Regions from separate parts of the Rahnella sp. AN3-3W3 genome, predicted to be linked through region 2. Evidence: predicted binding sites of a transcription regulator. Region 2 holds the regulator's gene; each other region holds the start of a gene.
The links. Region 2 encodes CRP, which controls carbon source genes, mostly activating them, when cyclic AMP is high. Its sites were predicted from a motif close to ATGTGANNNNNNTCACAT; they were not measured.
Positions count from the first base shown of each region.

Region 1: UC15_RS07335 (CdaR family transcriptional regulator) is a predicted target of CRP. The motif match lies at 2,295-2,312, and genes of this name have one in related genera.
Region 3: UC15_RS13785 (beta-galactosidase) is a predicted target of CRP. The motif match lies at 1,358-1,375, and genes of this name have one in related genera.
Region 4: UC15_RS03380 (YfcZ/YiiS family protein) is a predicted target of CRP. The motif match lies at 1,024-1,041, and genes of this name have one in related genera.

Region 1 covers NZ_JYDG01000017.1:32,248-35,663, reverse strand. The annotation lists gene UC15_RS07340 (MFS transporter) at 1-804, opposite strand, end outside; gene UC15_RS07335 (CdaR family transcriptional regulator) at 1,031-2,191, opposite strand; gene degP (serine endoprotease DegP) at 2,413-3,416, opposite strand, start outside.
Region 2 covers NZ_JYDG01000040.1:21,687-25,102, reverse strand. The annotation lists gene UC15_RS11750 (YccS/YhfK family putative transporter) at 1-1,625, opposite strand, end outside; gene crp (cAMP-activated global transcriptional regulator CRP) at 1,687-2,319, opposite strand; gene UC15_RS11740 (OsmC family protein) at 2,683-3,090, shown strand; gene UC15_RS11735 (LysR substrate-binding domain-containing protein) at 3,092-3,416, opposite strand, start outside.
Region 3 covers NZ_JYDG01000046.1:12,183-15,598, reverse strand. The annotation lists gene UC15_RS13795 (lysozyme inhibitor LprI family protein) at 1-205, shown strand, start outside; gene UC15_RS13790 (LacI family DNA-binding transcriptional regulator) at 230-1,312, shown strand; gene UC15_RS13785 (beta-galactosidase) at 1,462-3,416, shown strand, end outside.
Region 4 covers NZ_JYDG01000007.1:28,256-31,671, reverse strand. The annotation lists gene fadL (long-chain fatty acid transporter FadL) at 1-752, opposite strand, end outside; gene UC15_RS03380 (YfcZ/YiiS family protein) at 1,170-1,502, shown strand; gene fadI (acetyl-CoA C-acyltransferase FadI) at 1,830-3,143, shown strand; gene fadJ (fatty acid oxidation complex subunit alpha FadJ) at 3,140-3,416, shown strand, end outside.

The sequences.
Region 1 (3,416 bases), on a different contig from region 2:
GGTCAGCGCGTTGATGCAATACTGGCCGATGTAGATGCCAATCATCATGCGGGATTTCAGTAATTGCTTAAGCTGGAAGGCTTTTTCACCTTTAACAGCCGCTTTACTGGTGGTCTTCTGATCCATATTGATCAGCGCGCCACCGGCTTCCATGTAATCAAGCTCGGCCTGATTCACTCCCGGATGATCTTTCGGATCGTGGATCACTTTTAGCCAGATGAAACTCAGGATGATCCCGAGTCCGCCCATGAAGAAGAAGACGTGTGACCAGCCCACTTCGTGGGTCAGCCAGCCCATGATCGGGGCGAAAATCACGGTCGCAAAATACTGCGCAGAGTTAAAAATGGAGACGGCGGTCCCGCGTTCCTGAGCCGGGAACCAGGCGGCGACGATCCGGCTGTTGCCGGGGAAAGAAGGTGCTTCTGCCAGCCCGACCAGGAAGCGTAATGCGAAGAGAGAAACCACAATGCCAAAGCCGCTGAATATATCGACGAAGCCCTGCAGCAGGGTAAACAGAGACCAGATAAAAATACTGTAGAAATAAACTTTTTTGGAGCCGAATTTATCCAGCAACCAGCCGCCGGGTATTTGTCCGATAACATAGGCCCATGAAAATGCCGAGAAAATATAGCCCATCCCGACAGAATCCAGCCCGATATCTTTGGCCATCGCCGAACCGGCAATGGATAACGTGGCACGGTCGCCATAATTAAATGAGGTGACAATAAATAACATCACCACTATCCAGTAGCGCGCGTTAGTTCTTTTTTTGACGGCACTGGCTGCTGAAACGGTAGTTTCCATGGTGTTCTCCGGAATTAATGACAACGCCTCTAAACAGAGATAAAAGTCATTCCAGTCACAGAACTGTAGGGTTCAGAGAGGAAGGAACGCAGCCAGTATATGAACAACATTCCTTTTACTCATTGGGCAATACAACAGGCTTGAACCGCGCTTTGCATTTATCCTGAGGCAAATGCCCAGCGCGGTGCGAGTTGTTTCACAAAAAATGAAACAGCTGTGATGGCTGTCACAACTGATCGTTATCTAATTGCAACGCGACGTACAGCAATAAACGATCGTCGAAATTACCCAGATCCAGACCGGTTAATTCCGAGATACGGTTAAGCCGATATTCCAGCGTATTGCGATGGATATATAACGCTTTGGAGGTGGCGGTCGGCTGCACATTATTATGGAACCAGGATGTCAGCGTGCGGCGCAGTAATCCGTTGCCGTCAGTTGCTTTCAGCCGTGCCAGCGGACGAACCAACTCGTCGGCCTGCCAGCCACCGCGCAGACTGTCGAGCAGTACGGGCAGGATCAAATCCTGATAGAAGTAACAACGCTGTTCGGGCATCCGCTGCTTGCCGACGGTCATGGTGGTGCGCGCGGTCCGGTAGGAACGGGCAATGCTGCCGGGGCCGGTGAAAAAGTTGCCCAGCGATATGCGTACACGCAGGCGGCCAGTTTCCGTCATGCGGGAAAGCAGGTGATCGATACGCTGTCGGTGTCCGTCCGCATCCCAGCGATCGTAGCTGTTCAGCGCCGGTTTAAGCACCACCATTTCGGTGAGGGAGACAATAGCGATCAGATTGTCGCGCTCCGGCGTGGTGAGCAACGTTTGCAGCTGTTGCAGCTCGGCCATGGCGGAATCGACGCCGAGCTGTCCGCTGTCAACTTCGACCACAGCCGCCACACGCGGACGGTTCAGGTCAATGCCCAGACGCTGCGCCCATTCCATCAGCGCCGGAGAAAGTTCGTCCACGCGGATAAGATTGAGCACCAGTTCTTCACGCAGACGGCTGTCCTGCGCCAGCATGTGCAGTAAACGCGCCTGCTCGAGCATCATTTCGGCGGTCATACACACCAGTTCGCCATATTGCCGTAGCTGGGAAGGATTACCGGTCAGGCCGATCACGCCGACGATCTGCCCGTCAATACGCAGCGGCAGGTTGATCCCCGGACGCACACCGTGCAAATGCCTGGCGACGCCTTCATCAATATCGACAATACGTTCCTGTGAAATTGCCAGCAATGCGCCTTCGTGCAATTCACCAAGACGCTGATCGTCGCCACTGCCGATTATTCTTCCGCGGCCATCCATGACATTCACATTACTATCAATAATTTGCATGGTGCGGGCAACAATCTGTTGCGCCAGCTTTGCATCGAGATGATACGCCGACATGGATCCCCTGCCTTGGCTTATTGTTTTTTGTCCAGAGAGCATACCCAGCGCGTTGCTGCCATACATTATGCAAATGCCCAAAGAGCAGAAGCACCTGTTGAAGTTGCGGAGAAAGTCACATTTTTAAGCAAATGCCCAACTGGCATAAAGCATTGGCATAAAATACGGGCATAAAAAAAGGCACGCCGGAGCGTGCCTTACTTAAGAACCGTGCTGACGAATTACTGCGCCAGCAGGTAAATCGAGGTGTCACCACGCTGAATGTCCAGCGCCAGAACGTTTGGTTTGGTGTCGAGAATTTTACGCAGTTCACCCAGATTGGTGACTTTCTGCTGGTTCACGCCAAGGATCACGTCGCCTTTTTTCAGGCCGATACGTGCTGCGGTAGAACCGGCTTTCACTTCATCGACTTTCACGCCTTTCTGATCGCCCGCAGAACCGTTGCTCAGTTCAGCGCCTTCGATACCTTTATAAATGTTGCCGGATTCGATTTTAGGCGTCTGGGTACTTTGCTCAATGGTGACATCCACGTTCACCGGTTTGCCTTCGCGCAGCAGACCCAGCGTGACTTTGGTGCCAATTGGCATGGTGCCGATGTCAGCACGGAACGAAGCGAAGCTGCTGATTGGCTTGCCGTTCATGCTCAGGATCACGTCACCGGCTTTGATGCCCGCTTTCTCTGCCGCAGATTTCGGCATGACCTGGCTGATGAATGCGCCGCGCTGTGCGTCGACTTTCATGGCTTTCGCCAGTTCAGAGTTCAACTCGGTACCCATGATGCCCAGTTCGCCACGTTTCACCTGACCGAACTCAATCATCTGTTTGGACAGGTTTTTCACCATGTTACTTGGGATCGCAAAACCGATACCGATGTTGCCACCGTCCGGAGCCAAGATCGCCGTATTCAGACCAATCAGTTCACCGTTCAGGTTCACCAGCGCACCGCCGGAGTTACCGCGGTTGATCGCCGCATCCGTCTGGATGAAGTTTTCGTAGTTTTCGATATTCAGGCCGGAACGTCCCAGTGCAGAAACGATACCGGAAGTCACGGTTTCGCCCAAACCATACGGGTTACCGATAGCCACGGTGTAATCACCGACGCGCAGTTGCTCGGAATCGGCCATTTTAATGGCTGTCAGATTTTTCGCGTTTTGCAACTGGATAACAGCGATGTCTGAACGCGGATCTTTACCGATCACTTTCGCGTCGAATTTACGGCCATCGT
Region 2 (3,416 bases):
GACGTATCCGGGTTTTCTTCAAGCAGTAAGCGGATAGCATCCTGATAGGTTTCCAGCGCCTGGTGGGCGTTCTGGCGCAGTAATCCGCTTTGCCATTGCGGCCACAGCCAGATGGTGCCGCCGAACGCCAGCGCGCAGCCGATCAGTGTATCCACCAGCCGCGGTACCAGAAAATGCACGCCGTTCATCGCCAGCAGTTGCAGGGTATATACCGCCGTCACGGTCATGCCGACCATCGCCAGCCCGTAGTTTTTACGCAGCACCGTATACGACACCAGCGTGACGATCAGCATACACATCAGCGTGATGCCTTCGGGTAATTCCAGCTTCAGCAATCCGGCTGCAATCAGCAATCCGGCCAGCGTGCCCAGCGCACGGTGCTGGATACGCACGCGTGTGGCGTTATAACCGTTCTGACTCACCAGCATGATGGTCAGCAAAATCCAGTAAGGCTTGGGCAGATTAAAGAACAGGCCCAGGCTGCTGCCAATCGCCAGAATGATCCCCAGACGGGCGGCATTGCGCAGGGCGACAGATTTGAAGGAAAGATAGCTTTTCAGCGCAGGCCAGAAGGGTAAACGCGGCTGAGTGTTCATCAGGTCACGTTTGTACAACGGGCGCTGTGTCCGCAGCAGGCGCGCAATGCGGCTGAAGTGGTAGTAGCAAAACTGGCCGACCGGGTTCTCAGGATTGCGCGCGGCGATTTTCTCCAGCGCGGCCAGCTCGTTGGCCATCGTAAACCGTTCGGATAAACGGTGATAAAGAATGTCGTCGGCGATGACCCGCAGACGGGCGGAAATCACCTGCGCATTACGGCGGATAACCGCTTCGGCGTGGCTTTCTTCCACCAGCTTCTGCACTTCTTCCGGCTGATGCAGGCTCACCGTGATGTGCTCCTGCAAATCAAGCGCGACCTGAAAACGTTGAAACAGTCTTTTGTGGTGATGATGATGGCCGTGTTGCGGCAGCATGTGCAGTTGCTGATAGAGCAGGGCAATCAGGTCGATGACCTGCTGCTGTCGCGTCAGCAACGGGGGTAACGCGGTTTCAGGATCGGTGTGTTGCGTCAGCAGGCTGTATTTAGCTTCGAAGTAATCCGCGAGTTGCAGATAGAGCTGACTGAGCGTTTCGCGCATCGGCTGTTCTTCCGATATGCGAAACCACGCCCAGTTAAATAATCCGTACCAGGCCGTACCGGCGGCGAAAAGCACCGGCGCCTGCCATATAGGGCGTACGCCGACCATACTCAGTGTGAAAATGGTCGCCACCAGCGCGCCGGGCAACAGCCGCGCATGCAACGGGCTGATTTCGCCGGTCACGCCAAGCAGTAATGCCAGCGACAACATGATGAGCGGCAGGGGAATGTGCCAGCTTTCCAGCATCACTTGCAGCAGAATGCTGCTCACGGCAAACAGCGTTCCGCCAATTATCAGGCGTTTGAAAAAGCGTTTATGCGGAGTATCGAGGCCCGCGACGTTGCAGCAGGCAGGACAAAGAGAGAACAGCAGCCCCATTTGCAGATTGCCGAACAACCAGCAGATACCAACGGGCAGGCACAACACCAGCGTCTGGCGCAGCGCGTAGTTAACTTCCGGATGGTAAAACAGTCTTCGCCATAGCGTCATGGATAAAGCTTAGCCCATAAAAAAGGCGCGACAGTGTTCTGCCGCGCCGATTTTTAAGGGATTAACGTGTGCCGTAAACGACAATCGTTTTACCGTGTGCCGAGATCAAACTTTGATCTTCAAGCATTTTGAGAATACGTCCGACTGTTTCACGTGAACAACCGACGATTTGGCCGATTTCCTGACGGGTGATCTTGATTTGCATCCCGTCCGGATGGGTCATCGCATCAGGCTGTTTAGCCAGATTAAGCAGAGTTTGAGCGATACGCCCTGTTACGTCGAGGAAGGCCAGGTTGCCGACTTTCTCTGACGTCACTTGCAGACGGTTTGCCATCTGCGCGGAAAGACGCATCAGAATATCCGGGTTAACCTGAATCAGCTGGCGGAATTTTTTATAAGAAATTTCAGCCACTTCACAGGCAGTTTTTGCACGAACCCACGCACTACGTTCCTGACCTTCTTCGAAGAGTCCCAGCTCGCCGATGAAGTCACCTTGGTTAAGGTAGGACAGTATCATTTCTTTGCCTTCTTCATCCTTGATAAGGACAGCAACTGACCCTTTCACGATGTAGTAAAGCGTTTCGGCTTTTTCACCCTGGTGAATCAGCGTACTTTTAGAAGGATACTTATGTATATGACAGTGAGACAGGAACCATTCAAGAGTCGGGTCTGTTTGTGGCTTGCCGAGAACCATTTGCTATTATCCTCTGTTGTTATCGCTGCCCAAAATCACAGGGCTCAGAGTTCCCTGTATGGCACTTCAAAATCCAAAGCGCCCTTTCAGCATATAACTCCCCAGAAATGCTGCAAGCGGGTGTCGGAGTGAAACAGCCTGATTATTGCCGTTATCACCGTGGGTTCTGTTCTTAAACCGCGAAAACCGTCACCGCAATTCACTGGAAAGTATGTTTCGGCTTTGTTTGTAGCACAGGTTTGCAATGCTGTCTTCTGTTGTCTCGCTTCAGCATGATGGCGATCGGGTTACGTTGCCAGATTTTAGGTGAAAGGGTACTCTGGGAGCGGAATTCGACGAGTTTATTCACCGGGAGAATAGTTCATGCACGCACGCGTAAAATGGGTAGAAGGGCTGACGTTTTTAGGCGAGTCAGCGTCAGGCCACCAGATTTCTATGGATGGTAATGCGGGCGATAAAGCACCCAGCCCGATGGAAATGCTGCTGATGTCCGCAGGCGGTTGCAGCGCGATTGATGTGGTGTCTATTTTGCAAAAAGGCCGTAATGACGTGCGTGATTGTGAAGTCAAGCTGACCTCACAACGCCGCGAAGAAGCGCCGCGCCTGTTCACGCACATCAATCTGCATTTTATCGTCACCGGTAAAGATCTCACCGATAAGATTGTCGAACGTGCCGTCAGCCTGTCTGCGGAAAAGTACTGCTCTGTGTCCCTGATGCTCGGCAAAGCGGCTACCATCACGCACAGCTTTGAAGTGATCAGCGTCGAATAAGTTACGACCAGTCATACGCGTGGCACTGGCTGCGCAATAAATCCAAAAATCGCCGCGCGGCAAACGTCAGCGGCGATTTTTGCGAGTAAAGCACGCAATATTCCGCCTGCGGCAGGGTATCGATATTGAGCTCACACAATTTGTCCTGCAATCCAAACGGCGCTTTCATCGCCCGCGCCACAATGGTCAGATAATCAGACTGCAACACCATATTTAGCCCGCACACCACCGAATCTGTATGCACCGGCATTTCCGCTGCCGGCTGATGAAATCCTCCCATCGATACCCTGATTTGCTGGTAATACCCCATATCCGTTTCGGGCAAC
Region 3 (3,416 bases), on a different contig from region 2:
GGAGCAGCAAACCAAATTCAAAGCAGCCCAGCGCAGCTGGATTGCATTTCGTGACAACGACTGCGCGTTTATGTCTTCCGGCGTTGACGGGGGTTCTGTTCAGCCGATGATCTATTCCGGCTGTCTGCAACAGAAAACCGAGCAGCGCACCAAAGAAATTAATGACATTCTGCACTGCGAAGAAGGCGATTTAAGCTGTCCTTAACATGAAGTCTGAAGGTAGAAAGCCATGAAGCCAAAATCTGTCACCCTTGATGATGTCGCGCGCCACGCGGGTGTGTCCTATCAGACCGTTTCGCGCGTACTGAATCAGGCAGCGCATGTGTCGGTAAGAACGCGCAACAAAGTCGAACAGGCGATGGCTGCGCTCAATTACGTTCCGAACCGCGTTGCCCAGCAACTGGCGGGTAAACAAAGCTTCACCCTCGGACTGGCGACCACCGAACTGGCGCTGCATGCCCCATCACAAATCGCGTCGGCGATGAAAACCCGCGCAAACCAGTTAGGTTTCAACGTCGTGATTTCGATGATTGATAACCTGAGTCTGGCCGCCTGTCGCACGGCGGTGAACGAACTGATGTCGCAGCGGGTGGACGGCGTGCTGATTAACGTGCCGCTGTCGAATGACGATGCGGCTGCAATCGCACAGCTTTGTGGCAATTTACCGGCGCTGTTTCTGGATGTGGATCCAGAAGCTGACGTCTTCAAAATTCTGTTCGATCCGCACTGCGGGGCGAAGCAGGGCGTAGAGCATTTGCTGGCGCTAGGTCATCAGCAGATCGCGGTGCTGACCGGCCCGCTTGAATCCATCTCAGCGCGCCTGCGTTATGAAGGCTGGCTGAATACGCTGGCGACGCACGATATTAGGCCCTGTGTGGTTCAGCACGGCGACTGGAGCGCAGCGTCGGGTTATCAGCAGGCGTTATTACTGCTCAATCAGCCGGTGCGCCCGACGGCGATTCTGGTCGCCAATGACCAGATGGCGCTCGGCGTCTTGCGCGCAGTGCACGAGTTTGGCCTGCGGGTGCCGGAACAAATCTCGGTAATTGGCTATGACGATACCGAAGACAGCGCCTTTTTCTTCCCGCCGCTGACCACCATCAAACAGGATTTCCGTCTGCTCGGCCACGAGAGCGTCAACCGGCTGGTGGATCATCTGCATAATCACAGCGATCACCACAGCGACTCACTGTTGCTGCCCACGTCCCTGGTTGAGCGCCACACCACCGCCCGACCTGGCGCAGAAAATGTGTCACAGGAAGCGTTGTCGCAGGAACTGATCCGCATCGCCCGTCAGCTCAGCGCGCTCTGATCTTCTCTTAGTCCGTTCCTCATTTAATTGTCCATGTCGCGGATTTTGTGATCCGCGTCCCTTTCCCGCATCCCTGCGCTTTACTTACTCTCTCCGGTTAAGCATGTTTGTATTATTGTGAGCGCATAACAATTTACCGGGGAGAAATTATGACTTCATCAGCGGAAGATAAATTATCATCACTGGCCACCGTTCTGGCCCGCCGTGACTGGGAAAAACCTGCCTCGACGCAGTGCAACAGATTACCCGCTCACCCGCCTTTCAACAGCTGGCGTGATGCACAAGAAGCCAGGGGAAATCAGCCTTCAGAAAGGATCCGCAGCCTGAGCGGCGAATGGGTATTCAGCTATTTCACCCGTCCGGAAGCGGTGCCGGAGCAATGGTTACAGCAGGATCTGGCGGATGCGGATCCCGTACAGGTGCCCTCCAACTGGCAACTGGCAGGTTATGACGCACCGATTTATACCAACGTACAGTATCCGATCCCGGTCAATCCGCCGTTTGTGCCTGAAGAAAACCCCACCGGTTGTTACTCGCTCACAGTTTCTGTGGATAAAGACTGGCTGAACAGCGGACAGACGCGCATCGTGTTTAACGGCGTCAATTCCGCGTTCTATTTGTGGTGCAACGGCCAGTGGATCGGCTATTCGCAGGACAGCCGTTTACCGGCGGAATTCGATCTCAGTCATGTGCTGCACTCGGGTGAAAACCGTCTGGCGGTGATGGTGCTTCGCTGGAGCGATGGCAGCTATCTGGAAGATCAGGATATGTGGCGCATGAGCGGCATCTTCCGTGATGTCACGTTGCTGCATAAACCGGTGGAGCAGATTACGGATTACCAGGTGCGCACGCATCTGTTCCATGGCTTCACGCAGGCCGAGCTGGAAGTGCAGGTCAGTGCCGCCGTGCCGCAGGAAAACGCGGCTGATTATCAGGTGCGTGTCCAGTTATGGCAGGGCGATAAACCGGTCGCAGAACATCAGCAACCGCTAGGCAGCGAAATTATCGATGAGCGCGGGGCGGCATATGACCGCACTACGCTGCGCCTGCCTGTCAGCCAGCCGGTTTTATGGAGCGCAGAACAACCGGCGCTGTATCGTGCTGTGATTTCCCTTATTTCTCCGCAAGGTCAGCTTATAGAAGCCGAAGCCTGTGACGTCGGTTTCCGTCAGGTGGAAATCAGCAACGGGCTGCTGAAAGTGAATGGTCAGCCGGTATTGATCCGCGGCACCAACCGCCACGAACATCATCCTGAAAACGGTCAGGTAATGGATGAAGCCACCATGCGCCGTGACATTGTGCTGATGAAACAGCACAACTTTAACGCCGTGCGCTGCTCGCATTATCCGAACCATCCGCTGTGGTACAAGCTGTGTGACGAATACGGTCTGTATGTGGTCGATGAAGCCAATATCGAAACCCACGGCATGCAACCGATGAACCGTTTGTCGGACGATCCTGTATGGTTCAACGCTTTCAGCGAACGCGTTACACGTATGGTTCAGCGCGACCGCAATCATCCGTGCATTATCATCTGGTCACTGGGTAACGAATCCGGGCATGGCGCAAACCACGACGCGCTGTACCGCTGGATCAAATCTGTCGATCCGACCCGTCCTGTGCAGTACGAAGGCGGCGGCGCTAACAGTGCTGCAACTGACATTATCTGCCCGATGTATTCCCGCGTTGAGCAAGATCAGCCGTTCCCGGCGGTACCAAAATGGTCGATTAAAAAGTGGATCAGCATGCCGGATGAAACACGTCCGCTGATCCTCTGCGAATACGCTCATGCGATGGGTAACAGCTTCGGCGGTTTCGATAAATACTGGAAAGCCTTCCGTCAGTTCCCGCGCTTGCAGGGCGGTTTTGTCTGGGACTGGGTCGATCAGAGTCTGCTGCGTACCGGCGAAGACGGCGAACGTTATATGGCTTACGGCGGCGATTTTGGCGATACGCCAAACGATCGTCAGTTCTGCATGAATGGTCTGGTATTTGCCGACCGCACGCCGCATCCGTCCTTGTTCGAAGCGCAACGCGCTCAGCAATTCTTCCAGTTCTCCCTGACCGGCACCTCGCCGCTGACGCTGGAAATTCACAGTGAATA
Region 4 (3,416 bases), on a different contig from region 2:
TGAGGAATGCCGTTGCGGTATTCGCCGTCAAAGTCGATTTTAACTTCTGAGCGATAAGTAAAGCCGTAACGGTTATTGTCATCGACTTCATAAAGAATACCGGCGTTCCAGCCGTAGCCCCACTCGTCGCCTTTCAGCTTGGCGGCTTCAGTATCTGCTGGCAGTAAGCCGCCGGTTTTAATCGGCACCAGTTCACCGGCAGTACGACGGATTTTTGCTTTCGCGTAGACGGCATCGAAGCCCACACCGAAGCTGAAATTCTGGTTCAAACGGTAAGCAACACTTAAGTTAGTGTTTATGGTGGTGAGATCTGTTTCACCGCCAATCGGGCCTGCCGGATAGTTATCGCTAAATTCTGTCGCCAGACCGTAGTTAGACGTCGCCGATGCGCCAACCGCCCATTGATCATCCAGCGGCATAATAAAGTGGATATTCGGCACCCACTGATTTGGCGCAATATTATCATCACTGGTGCTGGCACCGGTGACCGGAGATTTCCCCGTCACGCTGACGTCCGGGTCGACATAAATCGCGCCCATAGAAAACGCCGGGCGGTTAAACATGGTCATGGTTGCCGGGTTACGGCTACCGGATGCGGCGGTGTCAGCAATAGCACCTTCGCCTGAGAATGAACGACCTAAACCCGCAGCAGTATATTCATTTAACTGAAAACCTGCCGCGTATACGTTGGAGGAAACAATTGCCACTGCAGCTGCCAGAGCTGATCTTTTAAACAGGTTTTTCTGGTTCATGACCAAAACCTCAATATTATGTTTTTTATCAAACAATGTTACATCAAGTAACAATGAGCGCGGGATTGTAGGGTTCGTTATCAGTCTGACAAATCAGACCAGTGAGCGAAGTATAGGTCTGACCTGTGGTGTAGTTGCAATATTGTTTCATTGATATTTAAAAAATGATGCAAGAAATTGGATCCACTTAACAAAAAACCAACAATAAAAGTTCAATTAAGAAACGTTGAAGTGAGAACGATGACGTAGTTTTAATCTATTACTTACATATACGTGATCTGGATCACTTCAAAGGCACATAATAAGTAAGTGCTAGTGTGTTGTCAGAACGGTGGCGTAAAATACAGGCTGGAAATAAAACTTTATTCGCAAACAGGCCAGACGGTGGACGTTGCCGTTGATGCCGGGGAGAAAATTATGTCTGACGTAACCATGTCCTCTAAATCCACCCAACCTCTGCACTCCATCAACAAATGCGGCGCAGAAGAAACCGCAGCCTGCTGCTGTGTTGATGTGGGCACCATCATGGATAACACCGATTGCACCGCATCTTACAGCCGCGTTTTTGAAAATGAAGCACAGGCTAAAGAGACGCTGGAAGCCCTGACCGAACGCGCACGTGGCGTCGAATCCGAGCCTTGCGAAATCAAGAGCCGTATCGAAAACGTGGAAGGCGGCGTTGAGCTGAATATCGATTTCACTTTCAGCTGCCAGGCAGAAACCATGATCTTTCAGTTAGCCTTGCGCTAATCCCCGTCATACTTTGAGCCGCAGATGCGTTGGCTGCACTCAGTAACCCGAATCACTGACTTATGTCAGCTCATCGGGATTACTTCGATTGCCGCCTTTCTGAGACTCAAATTATTTAGGGGAAGTTTTAAATTGTAATACCGCTTATATAAGCGGTATTTTTTTGTCCGCTATTTCTGCCCGCTGCCTTTCTTCTCATTCTTATTTCAGAAAAATTTGCTGTTGCTCGCACTTCATTGCCTTTCACTTTGCCAAATGTAAATACATAGTTAAAACTGAGTTATCAGGTCTGACCTCTTAAGACCCTATTTTTTCTCAGGAGCTTATATGAATAAAGTCATTCCACTGGTGACACGTGAAGGCGATCGCATCGCGATTATCGATGGTTTGCGTACGCCGTTTGCCAAACAGGCCACCGCCTATCACGGCATTCCCGCCGTAGACCTCGGCAAAATAGTGGTCAGTGAGTTACTGGCGAAAAGTGGTATCGACCCGAAGGTCATCGATCAGCTGGTATTCGGGCAAGTCGTGCAGATGCCGGAAGCACCAAATATTGCGCGCGAAATCGTCCTCGGCACCGGCATGAATGTGTCGACTGACGCCTACAGCGTTTCGCGTGCCTGCGCCACCAGTTTTCAGGCGGTCGCCAACGTCGCGGAAAGCATTATGAGCGGCACGATCAGCGTCGGGATTGCAGGCGGAGCCGATTCGTCTTCGGTTCTGCCTATTGGCGTCAGCAAACGTCTCGCCCGCGCCCTGGTGGACGTCAACAAAGCGCGCACGCTGTCGCAGCGCCTGTCCATTTTCAGCAAACTTAAACTGCGCGACCTGATGCCGGTGCCGCCTGCTGTGGCAGAATATTCCACCGGTCTGCGCATGGGCGATACTGCGGAACAGATGGCGAAAAGTCATAATATTTCCCGCGAACAGCAGGATGAACTCGCGCACCGTTCTCACACGCTGGCGGCACAGGCGTGGGAGCAGGGCTATCTGAATTCTCAGGTGATGGCCGCGCAGGTTCCGCCTTACCGTGAAGTGCTGCAAAAAGACAACAACATCCGCCTGAATTCTGAAATCGGGCAATACGCAAAATTGCGTCCGGCGTTTGATCGCAAACACGGCACCGTGACCGCCGCGACCAGTACGCCGCTGACCGACGGCGCGGCCGCAGTACTGATGATGAGCGAATCGCGGGCGCGTGAACTCGGTTTGCAGCCTCTCGGTTATCTGAAAAGTTTTGCTTTTGCCGCCATCGATGTGTGGGAAGACATGCTGCTTGGTCCGGCTTATGCCACGCCGCTGGCGCTGGATCGTGCCGGTCTGACGCTCGGTGATCTAGACCTGATTGATATGCACGAAGCATTTGCCGCGCAGACCCTGGCGAATATCAAAATGTTAGCCAGTGATGAATTTGCCCGTGAGAAACTTGGCCACAGTCAGGCAGTTGGCGAAATAGACTGGGATAAATTTAACGTTCTGGGCGGATCACTGGCTTACGGCCATCCTTTTGCCGCGACTGGCGCACGAATGATCACCCAGACGTTGCATGAATTACGCCGTCGTGGCGGAAAATACGGGCTGACGACGGCCTGTGCCGCCGGTGGCTTAGGCGCAGCAATGATTCTGGAGGCAGCGCAATGAGGGATAATATGGAAAACCCAAACATTCCGGAAATCACTCCGGCAGAACCGGTTTCTGCTTTTTCACTGATGTTCACCGCGGAGCACATCGGGATTATCACCATCGACGTTCCCGGCGAAAAGGTGAATACCTTAAAGGCTGAATTCGCTCAACAAATTTGTACCATTCTGCAAAAAGCCCAGCAATATCCCAGTCTGAAGGGGCTGGTGCTGGTTTCCGGTAAATCCGACTCATTTATTGCCGGTGCGGATATCACCATGATATCGGGTTGTA